DNA from 2 places in the Streptomyces sp. CA-210063 genome. Region 1 is predicted to be linked to the other one. Evidence: predicted binding sites of a transcription regulator. Region 1 holds the regulator's gene; the other holds the start of a gene.
What was found. The regulator HspR, encoded in region 1, represses chaperone genes until heat shock. The targets are predictions, from matches to a motif close to TTGAGNNNNNNNNNCTCAA.

Region 1 (7,278 bases):
GGAAGAACGGCACGACGACCGTCTCCAAGACCGTCAACCTGACGATCCCGTCCGGCAAGCACACCCTCCGCGTCGACTACGTCAACTGGACCGGCTCCGCCAAGGTCAAGTTCACGTACGCGCCCCGCACTTCGGCCACGGTCGACAAGACCAGGCCCCTCGCGCCGACCGGCCTCGCCGCCACGTACTCCGCCGCCACCCAGCAGACCAAGCTGACCTGGTCGAAGAACAAGGAGATGGACCTCGCCGGGTACCGCGTGCACCGGCAGGTGGCGGGCAGCGGCAGCTGGAAGCTGCTGACCACGACGACCGGCACCTCGTACACCGACACCACGCCCGCCAACGGGGCGAAGTACGAGTACCTCGTCGTGGCGATGGACAAGGCCGGGAACATCTCGCCCGAGACCGCGCGCACGACCGTGACCAGTACGGCCCTGGGCACCCCGACCGGGTTCACCGCCACCGGCACCGACACCGGCGTCGCCCTCTCCTGGAACGCCGTGCCCGGCGCGAGCCGCTACCGGGTGATCCGCACCGGCACGAACGTGCCCAGCGCCTCCTGGCAGCCCACCGGCACCTCGATGACCGACACGAGCGTGGCCCGCTCCGTCGACTTCACGTACAGGGTCGCGGCGGTCGACGCCAGCGGCGGCGCCGTCACCTACACCGCCGCCACGACCACGCGCCGCCTGGTCGCCGCTCCCACGGAACTCAAGGCGTTCCCGCAGTGGAGCTCGATCACCCTGACCTGGCGGATGGACGAGGACGAGGACACCGGCGGGGACTACCGGGGCTTCCACATCTACCGGTATCGCGAGGCGACCGGCAGCTGGATCAGGCTGCAGTACTGCGACCCCTACCGGCGCACCCTCGCCGACGGCAGTGTCCAGCACCTGTGCACGGACTCCTCCCTCGAACCCGGCGACACCCACCGCTACGCGATCGCCGCGTACGACAAGTACGAGACGGATTCGGCCCGGACCGCCGAGGTGGTGGCCAAGGCCTCGACCGACGGTACGGGCCCCTCGGCCCCCGCCGCGACCGCGACGCCCTCGGACTGGGGCACCACCCTGACATGGAAGCCGGTGACCGACGCCGACCTGGACCGGTACTCGGTATGGCGGGGCACGACCGTCGTCGAGGGCGGCTCCACCGTCTGCTCCGCCCCGGAGCACATCGGCTACGCCGACGTCGACGAGACCTCGTACCGGGACGCCAACCCCGCGGACGGCGAGAAGCTCTGCTACGTCGTCCGGCCCGTCGACTTCGCCGAGAACGCCGGCGCCGGCACCACCCTCCACATCACCGAACCGGACCTGAGGCCCACGGTGGAGACGCCCTCCGGCGCCACCCACACAGCCTGGGCGAGCGTCACGAGCTTCGGCACGGAGGTGGCGTTGACCCTGACGTCCCCCGCGGGCACGGAGGACTACTACGGCACCCGTGTCTCCCGCTGGAACCCGCAGACCGGCATCTTCGACCCGCTGCCCGAGTCGGACTACTCACCGCTCTACGACAGGGGCGTCCCGACCGGCACGACCCTCTGGTACCAGGTCTCCGGCGTACGCGAGGACGGCAGCAGCTCCCTGCCGGTCCTCGTGAGCGTGGCCGTACCGCCGCTCTCCTGAACGACTCCGAGCCGACGCGGAGGGGCGGCGCCGGAACAGGCCGGCGCCGCCTCCTCGACGCTGTACGACAGAAGGACCTCATGACCCCAGCCAGACGCACGACCGCCGCGGCCGCCACCGCCGTCGTGCTCGCCACCTCCGCCGGTCTCCTCACCACCGCGACCACGGCGGCGAGCGCGGACACGAGCTGCGCCTCGCCCGTCTTCAAGCGGCAGTTCTACGGCAACACCTCGTTCTCCGGTACGCCGAAGAAGACCGACTGCGACACGAAGATCAGCGAGAACTGGGGCACCGGAGCGCCCGCCACCGGTCTGCCGAAGAACAACTTCGGCGTCCGCTGGACCGTCACCCGCGACTTCGGCTCCGGCGGCCCGTTCACCTTCACCGCCGCCGCCCAGGACGGCATCCGCGTCTATCTCGACGGCACCCGCAAGGTCGACCTGTGGAAGAACGTCTCGTCGACGGCGAAGAAGACCGTCAACGTCACGATCCCCTCCGGCAAGCACACCCTGCGCGTCGACTACGTCAACTGGACCGGCGCGGCGAACGTCTCCTTCGCCTACGCACCCCGCACCTCCGCCACCGTCGACAAGGTCAAGCCCCTCGCCCCGACGGGCACGTCGGTCACGTACGACCAGGCGACCCGCAAGGCCAAGCTCACCTGGTCCAGGAACAAGGAGATGGACCTCGCCGGCTACCGCGTCTACCGGCGGCCGGCGGGTGACGCCTTCGGCACCAAGGCCCTCGCCACGATCACGTCCACCACGTCCACCTCGTACACCTCGTACACCGACAGCCCGCCGCCGACCGGCGGGTCGTACTACTACGAGGTCCGGGCCTACGACAAGGCCGGCAACACCTCGGCCGGCTCGGCGGACCGGAGCGTCACCACCGTGGACAAGACGCCGCCGGCCGCGCCGTTCCTGGAGATGGACGGCTGCCCGGACCAACAGCCCTATTCCGCCCCGGAGTTCGTCACCACGGCGGCGAACAGGGCCGACATCGCGTCCTACGAGCTGCAGCGGCTCGACTCCGGCACCTGGAAGACCGTGTACACCGGAGCCAAGAGCACGGTCTGCGACACCGGGCGTCCCGCCGACGGCAGCGACGTCACTTACCGGGGCCGGGCCCGCGACGCGGCCGGCAACTGGTCGGTGTACTCGGCCGCCACGACCTTCACCACCTTCGACATGACGCCGCCGGCGCCCGTCGCCGACGCCCGGGTCGAGTACCGGTCGGGCGTCCCGCACCTGCTGTGGTCCGCCGCCGACGGAGCCGCCTCGTACCAGGTCCTCCAGTACGACCCGGCGACCGGCGGCTGGCTCGACGCCCTGCGCGGCGGCGGCACCACCACGGCGACCGACGTCGTGCCGCGCCAGCGTCTCGCGATCGCCGACAGCTACCGGTACGCGGTGCGTTCGGTGGACGCGAAGGGCAACGCGGCGGCCCCGGCGGAGATCACGCTGACGATGGCCGACCGGCCGGAGGCGATCCCCGCGTTCGCGACCAGGGCCTACAACTACGGCGGGGGCGTCTCCGTCGAGTGGAGCAGCACCGACCCGTGGACCTTCGACGACAGCCCGCTGCTCACGTACCGGATCGTCCGCACCGACCCGGCGACGGGCGAGAGCACCGTCGTCGACAAGTGCAAGCCGGACTCCTCGCAGGACCTGCCGCTGGAGGCCCCGAAGACGTACGGGACGTGGGCCGGTGACGACGCCCCCGCGTACGCCGAACGTCAGCAGATCAACGGCGTCTGCCGGGACGTCTCGGGCGCGTCCGAGACGACGTACGAGTACCGGATCGTGACGGTCGACCCGTACGGGCACGAGTCCCGGCCCGGTCCGGCCGCCACGGCGACCACGCCGGACACCGTGCGCCCCTCGCCGGTCGAGGGTCTGACGGCCGAGGTCGTCCCGCTCGGTGTGCGGCTGACGTGGACGCCGCACAGCGACGAAGACGTCATCGGCTACCACGTGTGGCAGGGCACGACCGACCCGGACACCGGGGAGACGGTCTGGGTGAAGAACTGCTGGAACGGCGACTCGCTCGCCGAGACCGAGAAGATCTGCCCGACCGTCCCAGACGGCGCCACCCACGTCTACCGGGTGGCCGCCGAGGAGCGCGTGTACGACGAGGGCCCGGAGTTCTTCAACACCGCGGACATCTCGGTCACGCTGCCCGACACCCGGCCGCCGGGCTGGACGGGGACCGCGATCAGTGAGGACAGCTACCCGGATCTCTACGTCGGCTGCTCCGAGAGCTCCGGCCTCGGTGACTGCGCCCGGTTCACGGGCTATCGCGTGGAACGCTGGGACCCGGCCTCGGCCGCCTACGTCACCCTGACCGAGGGCACGATGGACGACGCCACGTCCTACATGGACACCACCGTCCACGAGGACAAGCTGGGTCTGTACTACTACCGCGTCGTCCGCCTGGACTCCGCCGGTGCCGAGGCCGCGACGACATCGCGGGCGTACGGCATCTGGGAATCCTGGTTCTGAGCCCGCACACGAAGATCCGCACACGAAGATCCGCACAGGAAGATCCGCACAGAAAAGGGGCCCGGAGAATCCTCCGGGCCCCTTTCGCGCAGTTGACGTGACGTCAGTCCGTGGGCTGCCGCCCCTTCGGCCGCCACACCACCAACGCGCTGCTCTGCTGCATCTCCTGATACGGCACCAGGTCACGCCGGTACGACGCGTGGACCGCGGCCTCGCGCTGCCGCATGGCCGCGGCGGCGCCGTCGAGGGCGGCCTCCATCTCGGCCACCCTCGCCTGGAGCGCGGCGACCTGGTTCTCCAGTTCGATGATGCGCTTGATGCCGGCCAGGTTGATGCCCTCGTCCTGCGACAACTGCTGGACCGTGCGCAGCAGTTCGATGTCGCGGGCCGAGTAGCGGCGGCCCCGCCCGGCGGTGCGGTCGGGCGAGACCAGGCCGAGGCGGTCGTACTGGCGCAGGGTCTGCGGGTGCAGACCGGAGAGCTGGGCGGCCACCGAGATGACGTACACCGGTGTCTCTTCCGTCAGCTCATAGGGGTTTCGACGGCGGCCGTCCATCACATTCATGCTCCCTTCGCGGCCTGGAACAGCTCCGCCCGCGGGTCCTCGCCCGCGGTCGCCTCGCGATACGCCTCCAGGGCGTCACGAGCCTTCCCCGACAGGTCCTTCGGAACACTCACCTCGACGGTGATCAGCAGGTCCCCGCGGGTGCCGTCCTTGCGGAAGGCGCCCTTGCCCCGGGCCCGCATCGTACGGCCGTTGGGGGTGCCCGGAGGCAGTTTCAGGGTGACCGGCGGTCCGCCCAGGGTCGGGACCCTGACCTCGCCGCCGAGCGCCGCCTCGGGATACGTCACCGGCACGGTCACCGTGAGGTTGTCCTCCTTGCGGCCGAACACCGGGTGCGGGTCGACGTGCACGACCACGTACAGGTCGCCCGCCGGGCCGCCCCGCTCGCCCGGCGCGCCCTTGCCGCGCAGCCGGATCCGTTGGCCGTCGGAGACGCCCGCCGGGATCCGGACCTGCATGGTGCGGGACGACTTGGCGCGGCCCGACCCCTTGCAGATGTCGCAGGGGTGCTCGGCGATCAGGCCCCGGCCCTTGCAGTCCGGGCAGGGGTCGGTCAGGGAGAAGCCGCCGCCGGAGCCCCGCGCGACCTGGCCGGTGCCGACGCACGTCGGGCACACCCGGGGTGTGCCGTTGGCGTCGCCGGTGCCCGAGCAGGCCTTGCAGGGCGACTGCGAGGACATCCTGAGCGGTACGGTCGCGCCCTCGATGGCCTCGGTGAAGCTCAGCGTGACCTCAGACTCGATGTCCTGGCCGCGCCGGGGCTGCACCCGCGTGGTGCCGGAGCTGCCCCGGTTGAACAGGCCCCCGAAGACGTCCCCGATGCCCCCGCCGAAGCCGCCCGCTCCCTGGCCGCCCTGGCCGCCTTGGGCGCCGCCGCCGAAGAGGTCGCCCAGGTCGAAGTTGAACGAGCCGCCGGCGCCGGGCCCCGGGCGGAACCCGCCGTTGCCGAAGAGGGCGCGGGCCTCGTCGTACTCCTTGCGCTTCTTGGGGTCGCCGAGGATGTCGTTGGCCTCGGAGATCTCCTTGAAGCGCTCCTCGGCCCTGGTGTTGCCCTTGTTGGCGTCCGGGTGGAACTCGCGGGCGAGCTTGCGGTACGCCTTCTTGATCTCGGCCTCGGTGGCGTCCTTGGGGACGCCGAGGACCTTGTAGTAGTCCTTCTCGATGAAGTCCTTGGTACTCATCCGCGACGTCCCTCCTTCCACTCACCGTGCACGTCACCGTGTACGCCGTCGGCGTCAGCCCTCTTCCGGGCCACCGCTCTCCTTGTCGTCGGCCGCCTCGGCGGTCTCGGAGGAGTCCGCCTTGACGGTCTGCGCCCCCGGCTGGGGCTCGGCCACGGCCACCCGCGCGGGGCGGATGGTGCGCTCGCCGATGCGATACCCCGGCTGGAGAATCGCCACGCACGTCGTCTCGGTGACGTCGGGCGCGTAGCTGTGCATCAGGGCCTCGTGGATCGTCGGGTCGAAGGGCTCGCCCTCCTTGCCGAACTGCTGCAGGCCCATCTTCGCCGCGACGGTCTCGAGCGACTCGGCGACGGACTTGAAGCCGCCGACGAGTTCGCCGTGCTCCCGCGCGCGGCCGATGTCGTCGAGCACGGGCAGGAGCTCGGTGAGGAGGTTCGCGATGGCGATCTCCCTGACCGTGATCCGGTCGCGTTCGACCCGGCGGCGGTAGTTCTGGTACTCGGCCTGGAGCCGCTGGAGGTCCGCCGTGCGCTCACCGAGCGCCGTACGCACCTGGTCCAGCTGCGCCGTCAGACCGGCCACCTGGGCCGCTGCTGCCGCGTCCCCGGCCGGGGCCGCCCCCTCCTGGGGGGCGGCCTTCGGCTCGGCGTCGTCCGAGCCGGAGGGGACGTCGGGCTGCTGCGGCTGAGCCGACTGCGGCTGCTGCTCGTCGAAGCCCGGGGTCTCCTCCGTCACGCGGCACCGTCCTTCCGGTCCTCGTCGACGATCTCGGCGTCCACGACGTCGTCGTCGGCCTTGGCGCCACCGGCGGCCGCACCCTCGGGCCCGCCCGCGGCCTGCGCGGCCTGGGCGTCCGCGTAGAGGGCCTGGCCGAGCTTCTGCGAGACGGCCGCGACCTTCTCGGTGGCCGTGCGGATCTCGGCGGTGTCCTCACCCTTGAGCGCGGCCTTCAGCTCCTCGACGGACGCCTCGACCTCCGTCTTGATGTCGCCGGGGACCTTGTCCTCGTTGTCCTTGAGGAACTTCTCGGTCTGGTAGACGAGCTGCTCGCCCTGGTTACGGGTCTCGGCGGCCTCGCGGCGGCGGTGGTCCTCCTCCGCGTACTGCTCGGCCTCCTGGCGCATGCGGTCGACCTCGTCCTTCGGCAGCGAGGAGCCGCCGGTGACGGTCATCTTCTGCTCCTTGCCCGTGCCCAGGTCCTTCGCGGTCACGTGCATGATGCCGTTGGCGTCGATGTCGAAGGACACCTCGATCTGCGGGACGCCGCGGGGCGCCGGCGGCAGACCGGTCAGCTCGAACATCCCGAGCTTCTTGTTGTACGCCGCGATCTCGCGCTCGCCCTGGTAGACCTGGATCTGCACGGACGGCTGGTTGTCCTCGGCGGTGGTGAAGATCTC
Region 2 (7,278 bases), 1.6 Mb from region 1:
GCCGGGCCTTCCGTCCGGTGGTGTCCGTCACGCCACCACCGGAGCCTTGGGGAACCGCCGCCCGGGGTCAGGCGGCCACGGGCACCTCCACCGCCGCCGGGGCCAGCGCCAGCTCCAGGACCTGGCGGACATCGGTGACCGCGTGGACGTCGAGCTTGTCGAGGACCTCGGCGGGGACGTCGTCGAGGTCGGCCTCGTTGCGCTTGGGAATGATGACGGTGGTGACGCCCGCCCGGTGCGCGGCGAGCAGCTTCTGCTTCACACCGCCGATGGGCAGGACGCGCCCCGTCAGCGAGACCTCACCGGTCATCGCCACATCCGTACGGACGAGCCGGCCGGACAACAGCGAGGCGAGGGCCGTCGTCATGGTGACTCCGGCGCTCGGGCCGTCCTTGGGGACTGCGCCCGCCGGGAAGTGGATGTGCACGCCCCGGTCCTTGAGGTCGGCGACGGGCAGCTCCAGTTCGGCGCCGTGCGAGCGCAGGAAGGAGAGCGCGATCTGCGCGGACTCCTTCATCACGTCGCCCAGCTGGCCGGTGAGGGTCAGCCCCGCCGCGCCCGTCTCCGGGTCGGCCAGCGACGCCTCGACGTAGAGGACGTCGCCGCCCGCACCGGTGACCGCGAGTCCGGTCGCGACACCCGGTACGGCCGTACGCCGCTCCGCCGGGTCCTGGGCCGCCTCGGGCACATGGTGCGGGCGCCCGATGAGACCCCGCAGATCGCCGTCCGTGACGGTGAACGGCAGGTCCCGCTGCCCCAGTTCGTGCTGGGCCGCGACCTTGCGCAGCAGCCGCGCGACGGACCGCTCCAGGTTCCGTACACCCGCCTCGCGCGTGTACTCACCGGCGAGCTTGCGCAGCGCGCTCTCGTCGAGGGTGACCTCGTCGGCGCCGAGCCCGGCCCGCTCCAGCTGACGGGGCAGCAGGTGGTCCCGGGCGATGACGACCTTCTCGTCCTCGGTGTACCCGTCCAGCCGGACGAGCTCCATCCGGTCGAGCAGCGCCTCCGGGATCGCCTCCAGCACATTGGCGGTGGCGAGGAAGACGACGTCGCTCAGGTCCAGCTCCACCTCCAGGTAGTGGTCCCGGAAGGTGTGGTTCTGGGCGGGGTCGAGGACTTCGAGCAGCGCGGCGGCCGGGTCGCCCCGGAAGTCGGAGCCCACCTTGTCGATCTCGTCGAGCAGGACGACGGGGTTCATGGATCCCGCCTCCTTGATGGCGCGGACGATACGGCCGGGCAGGGCGCCCACATACGTACGCCGGTGGCCGCGGATCTCCGCCTCGTCCCGTACGCCGCCGAGCGCGACCCGGACGAACTTGCGCCCCATGGCGTGCGCCACGGACTCGCCGAGGCTGGTCTTGCCGACACCGGGCGGCCCGACGAGGGCGAGCACGGCACCGCCGCGCCGCCCGCCGACGACACCCAGCCCCCGCTCCGCGCGCCGCTTGCGCACGGCGAGGTACTCGGTGATGCGCTCCTTCACGTCCTCGAGACCCGCGTGCTCGGCGTCGAGCACCCGCTGGGCGCCCTGGATGTCGTACGCGTCCACGGTCCGCTCGTTCCAGGGCAGTTCGAGGACGGTGTCGAGCCACGTCCGGATCCACCCGCCCTCGGGCGACTGGTCGCTCGACCGCTCCAGCTTGTCGACCTCCTTGAGCGCGGCCTCCCGTACGGTCTCCGGCAGATCGGCGGCCTCGACGCGCGCCCGGTAGTCGTCGGACTCCTCGCCGTCCTTCTCGCCGTTCAGCTCGCGCAGTTCCTTGCGGACGGCTTCGAGCTGCCGCCGCAGCAGGAACTCGCGCTGCTGCTTCTCGACGCCCTCCTGGACGTCCTTGGCGATGGTCTCGGCGACGTCCTGCTCGGCGAGGTGGTCGCGCAGCAACTGGGTGGCGAGCTTCAGCCGGGCGACGGGGTCGCCGGTCTCCAGGAGCTGGATCTTCTGCTCGGTGGTGAGGAAGGGTGAGTAGCCGGAGTTGTCGGCGAGCGCGGACACGTCGTCGATGGCCTGCACGCGGTCCACGACCTGCCAGGCGCCGCGCTTGCGCAGCCAGCTGGTGGCAAGGGCCTTGTACTCCTTGACGAGTTCGGTGACCTGGCCGGGCAGTGGGTCCGGAACACTCTCGTCGAGCCGTGTCCCCTCGACCCACAGGGCGGCACCGGGCCCGGTGGTCCCGGCCCCGATCCGCACGCGTCCGAGTGCGCGGATGAGCGCGCCGGGGTCTCCGTCCGCCAGCCTTCCGACCTGCTCGACGGTCCCGAGCACACCCGTGCTCGCGTACGCCCCGTCGATCCTCGGCACCAGCAGCACCTTCGGCTTCCCGGGCTCCGCCCGCGCCGCCGCCTGCGCGGCCTCCACCGCGGCCCGTACATCCGTGTCATTGAGGTCCAGCGGCACCACCATTCCGGGCAGCACGACCTCTTCGTCGAGCGGCAGTACGGGCAGGGTGAGCGGTGCGGACGTCGAAGCCATGATCTCTCCCTCGGCAGTCAAGTTGAGCTATGCCGACTCAATGCACATGAGCCGCTGAATGTTCCCCGAGGGGCGGGGCGTTCGCTGTGGGCGATCACCGGAGTGGGCGGAGGGCATCCGCAGGGCACGAGGGAGGGGTTTGGCGATCGGCGAGAAGGGGGCACGGCTCATCACGGTCGACGGTGTGGGCTACCGCCGGCGGGTGCGTCGGAGGCCGACGTACAGCCAGGCACTGTGCTGGTCGCCGTGCACGTACGCGGTGACGCTCGCCGAGAACGCCGGCGCCACCCTGGTGGTCACGACGGACCAGCCGCACGCCGGGAACTGGTTCGGGCGGCCCGCGCGGCCCGTGCTCCCGTCGGCTGTCGCGGACGCGATCCGGCGGGCCCTCGCCGGCGGCTGGGACCCGCACGCGCCGGGTGCCCCCTTCCCACTGGACCTGTCCGAGGGTTTCACGGCGCCGCCGCAGGACCCGCGCCCGCCCCGCGAAGCGTCGACGGCGCCCGCCGAAGTACCGACCGGGGGTCGCCCCCACCCCGACATCCGTAATAGTCTTATCGCAATCTCACCTATTACAAACACGGGGGTTGCGGTGGACGCGGTCGTGCGGGCCTGGGTCGACGGATGGGTCGTGTCGCGAGGTGCGGCGCCGCCGGTGGAGGAGCCCTGGGGGTGCACGATCGACATGGGGATGGCCCAGCACGTCACCCGCCATGTCTTCGGCACGACGAACGACGAGGTGGAGGAGGCGGCGGTCCGCAAGGTCGCGGGCGCCGTCACCGGTGCCGGAACCTGGCTCAAGGTCTTCGCGGCGCCGTCGACGGTGACCCCCTGGCTGGGCGAGGGCTGGTGGGTCGACCCCGAGCCGGGCTACCTGATGTCCGTGCGGCTGAGGTCCCACGAGGCCCCGGCCGCCGTGCCCGACGGCTACCGCCTGCGCACCTGGTCACGCGGTGGCGTCACCCGGGTGATGGTCGCCGCGCCGGACGGCTCCCTGGCCGCGCGCGGCCAGATCGCCCCGACCGGGGCGACGGCGGTCGTCGACCAGATAGAGACGTCCCCGGACCACCGCCGCCGCGGCCTCGGCACCCTCGTCATGCGGACCCTCACCCACACCGCCCTCGACCAGGGCGCGGAGGTGGGGGTGCTGGGCGGAACGCCGGACGGGCGGGCGCTGTACGAGTCGCTGGGGTGGGGGGTGGTGGCGCCGTTGACGAGCGCGCGGTTCACGGGCGTCCGTGAGCCGTGAGTTCCGCCCGCTGCCGTTGACACGTAGGCCGCAGCCCCCGCCGCGGACAACGCCGATCGTCCACACGGCAGCCGACGCCGATGTCCGCTGCCCGGAGACGTCCCGGAGCGCCCGAGCAGCCCGCGGAGCGCGGGCCGGCTCGACGACCAGTCCGGGCATGAGATCGACTCGTTGAACGAGCGTGTGGCGGAGGCAGAGGAGCGTTTGGCCGCCTGGAGATCACGCGGTACGGCGCGCAGGGTTCCGTCCGCGTACAGCGAGTCGCCCGCGCCTCGCTCCACCCGCCCAGCGCGCCGGGGTCACCCCTCCGTGAGCGCGGCGCGGTTGAGCGGCACCCGCTGCAGGAACGTGGTGCGCAGCCCCGGGTCAGCGATGCTGTCCGCCTTGGCGAGGATGCACCGCCGGGCCTTTCGGAGAGCGTCGGCCGCGTCGACCTCCCGGCCGACGCCGCTGAGCGCCACGTAGTGGCGGTGGTAGACCTCCTCGGTACGGAGCGCGGGCATCGTGCCGCCCGCCGCCTCCAGCAGCTCCACGGCCCCGGCGCTGTGGCGCACCGCCGCCGCGCTGTCGCCGAGTTCCTGCCGGACGAGGGAGAGCAGGCACAGGGCTGCGACCTCGCTGCGCTGGAAGTCGGTGCGGCGGCACTCCCAGATCGATTCGCGCAGCAGGTTTTCGGCAGTGCCGAGGTCGCGGCCCGTGTAGCGGGGCTGAAGCAACAGCTCCGCCAGGTAGTTGCGGACCAGGGTGAGGATGCCGTGGTGCGGACGCTTCTCCAAAAGGCCCCAGGCGATCTCGATCTCGGGGCCGGCGTCGTCGGGCCGGGCGTCCTCGATCCGCGTCTTGCCGAGCAGGGCGCGGTTGTACGCCTGGTGGGGGCTGTCAGCCGCGTAGCCGCCGAGGAGGTCGATCTCCCGGGTGAGGGTGGCTTCCGCCTCGCCGAAGCGGCCGGCAGCGATGAGGAGCTGGCACAGGTAGTTGGTGGACGTGGCGCGCTGGTCGTGCAGGTCCGCCGCAGTGGCCACGACAAGGGCCTGGCGCAGCAGCCGCTCGCCGGTGTCGAAGTGGCCGAGGTCGAACTCGGCCACGCCACGTACGCAGTCGAGTTTGGCGATCCGCAGCGTCCAGTGTGCGAAGGCCGGGCCCGCCGCATCGGGGCCACGGCGGTCGGCAATCCGTTCCGCGATTCGCTGGGCCTCCGCCAACAGGGCGGCGCCCTTGGTGATGGACCGGCCGACCGTGTGGTGCCCCTGGAGTGTCAGGGCGTCCAGGAGCAGCAGATCATCGCCGGCGTCCTCGGCCAGCCGGGCGGCCTCGGCGAAGGCGGCGACGGCCCGTCCAAGGCCGTTGGATCCGATCAGATGGCGGCCCCTGAGCAGGGCGGCGACAGCCCGGGACCGCTGGTTGCCCAGGATCACTGCGACCTGGCGGGCTTCGTCGACCAGGTCGTCGTGGGCCGGTTCCGGCTCGGTTCCACTGCTGCTGCCGGTGGACCACCACAGCTCGGAAGCGTCCAGCAGCAGGCGGATGGTCTCCAGCCTGACTTCAACGACGGCGGGGTCCCGCGCCGTGCGCAGGCTGGGCAGCAGATTCCGGGCGCCGCGCACGGCGTCCCGGTAGTTTCCTTCGGTGAAGGCACGCAACGCCTGGGTGTACTGGTGGAACGCCTCGTCGGCGGTGCGCATGGTCGGTTCCTTCCGCTCGGGGACCGCCCCTTCAGGGGCTGTTGGTCGAAGGGCTCCCCGCAGTGCGTATCCGGTCGGCTGCGGAACGGAACCACTCCGGGGGACACAGGTCGGAATTGCCGACGACCAGCGCCGCGCAGCTGTCGAGATGCTGGGCGACAAGCGCCTGGTCGCCGGCCCGGTCGGCCGCGAGGGCGTCGCACAGGGCGGCGGCGGCGAGTTCGTCCTTGGCGCCGCAGCGCCGGTAGGCGGAGAGCGCTTGGCGGGCGGCGGTCTCCGCCTCCGCCGACCTGCCGGTACGCCACAGCGTCCAGGCCCGGTTGAAGGAGCACAGCGCCTCCGGGCGGGGCATGTCGCCCTGGATGCTGACGGCCACGCCCGTGTCGAAGGCGTCCAGGGCCGAAGCCAGGTCACCGGTACCGACCCGAGCGATTCCGAGGCCGTTCCAGGCGAAACCCAGAGCCTCGCTCTCGCCGGACTCCTCATAGGCGATGATCGCGTCCCGGATGGTGTCCGTCGCTCGCGGCCAGTCCCGCATGGTGACATAGGCGCAGGCCAGAGCGTCGCCCTCGCGGGCACGGACGATGGGCAGGCCGGTATCGCGGGACAGCCGGGTCAGTTCGGCTGCCACGTCGAGGCCGAGCTCGGGCCGGTTGGCATAGCTGTGGGACAGGCTGAGGCCGAGAAGAGCGTGGGCCTGCTCCTCGATCATGCCGAGTCCGGCGGCGATGTCGGCGGACCTTCTGTACCGCCCGACAGCGTCCTCGACGCGTCCTTCGGTGCGGTCCATGTCGCCGAGCAGGAAGAGGATCCGTTGCAGACATGCGTCGTCCTGCGGGCCGGTGGCCAGCGTCTCGGCTTCCCGAAGCAGTTCGGCCGCCCTGCTCAGCGGCCCGATGAGGACGTAGGCGTGTCCGTGGGCGACCAGATTCGCCAGGCGGGCCTCACGCTGCGTCAACCGCCCGGTGAGGCTCGTGCAGATCGACAGCACCGCGCCGGCCGAGCCCTGCCACACCAGGAAGGCCGCGAAGCGGTCGAGGAGCAGGGCGGCTTCGTCGTAGTCCTCAGCCCGCATGCGGTGCTCCAACTCGTGTCGCTGCGGGGCGACGTCCGGCGGACTGCGCCACTCCTCCCGGGGCTTCGCGGAACGGGCGTACCAGTCGGCGGCGCGGCGGTGCAGCCGTCTCGCAAGGCGTGGATTACGCCGTGCGAGGTCCGCGCAGGCGATGTCGGTGTCCATCGGCAGCAGGGCGTACGTACGGGTCCGGCGATCCGCCCTGGCCAGAAAGCCCCGAGCCAGGCCCACCAGAACGGAGCGCACCTGAAGGTTCGGGGCCAGGGGGCTGAGCACCCATTCGACGGCCTCGGGAACGACCGGGGTGCCGAAAACCGCCAGGCTGTCCATCACCAGCCGCTGGTCCTCGTCAAGCTGCTGGTAGCGACGCTGGGCCAGTTCGTCGACAATGCCCGTAACGGCGGCGGTGTCGCGCAGCCACTCGCGCAGTGAGCGCATGTTGGCGTCGTCCTGGAGCGCACCGGCGATGAGTTCCAGACCCCTGGGAACGCCATAGACCCGTTCGGCCGTCTCCGCCAGCAGCGCGCCGTCGGCGTCTCGTATCCCGCCCCGGCCGTCGGGGTCCAGTTCCCGCAGCAGGGCGACCGAGTCCTGCTCGGGCAGCCCGTCGTACAGGACGATCCGGCGCTCGGCACGGACGAACTCGGCGGGCAGAGCCAGCGGTACCTGACTGGTGATCAGCAGGCGGGGCCCGCCCTCGTGGGTGAGCAGGGCCCGCACCATGGCCATCACCTCCGGTTCCCGGAAGTTGTCCTCCTCATCCAGCAGATCCTCCAGGTTGTCCAGCAGCAACAGCACCTGG

Region 2: lon (endopeptidase La) is a predicted target of HspR. The motif match lies at 2,493-2,511, and genes of this name have one in related genera.

The regions. Positions count from the first base shown of each region.
Region 1 covers NZ_CP102512.1:4,912,398-4,919,675, forward strand. Annotated here, with positions in the region: gene JIX56_RS21260 (PA14 domain-containing protein) at 1-1,628, shown strand, start outside; gene JIX56_RS21265 (PA14 domain-containing protein) at 1,709-4,132, shown strand; gene JIX56_RS21270 (heat shock protein transcriptional repressor HspR) at 4,236-4,688, opposite strand; gene dnaJ (molecular chaperone DnaJ) at 4,694-5,878, opposite strand; gene grpE (nucleotide exchange factor GrpE) at 5,933-6,616, opposite strand; gene dnaK (molecular chaperone DnaK) at 6,613-7,278, opposite strand, start outside.
Region 2 covers NZ_CP102512.1:3,300,678-3,307,955, forward strand. Annotated here, with positions in the region: gene lon (endopeptidase La) at 68-2,470, opposite strand; gene JIX56_RS14050 (GNAT family N-acetyltransferase) at 3,063-3,719, shown strand; gene JIX56_RS14055 (hypothetical protein) at 4,019-5,401, opposite strand; gene JIX56_RS14060 (tetratricopeptide repeat protein) at 5,433-7,278, opposite strand, start outside.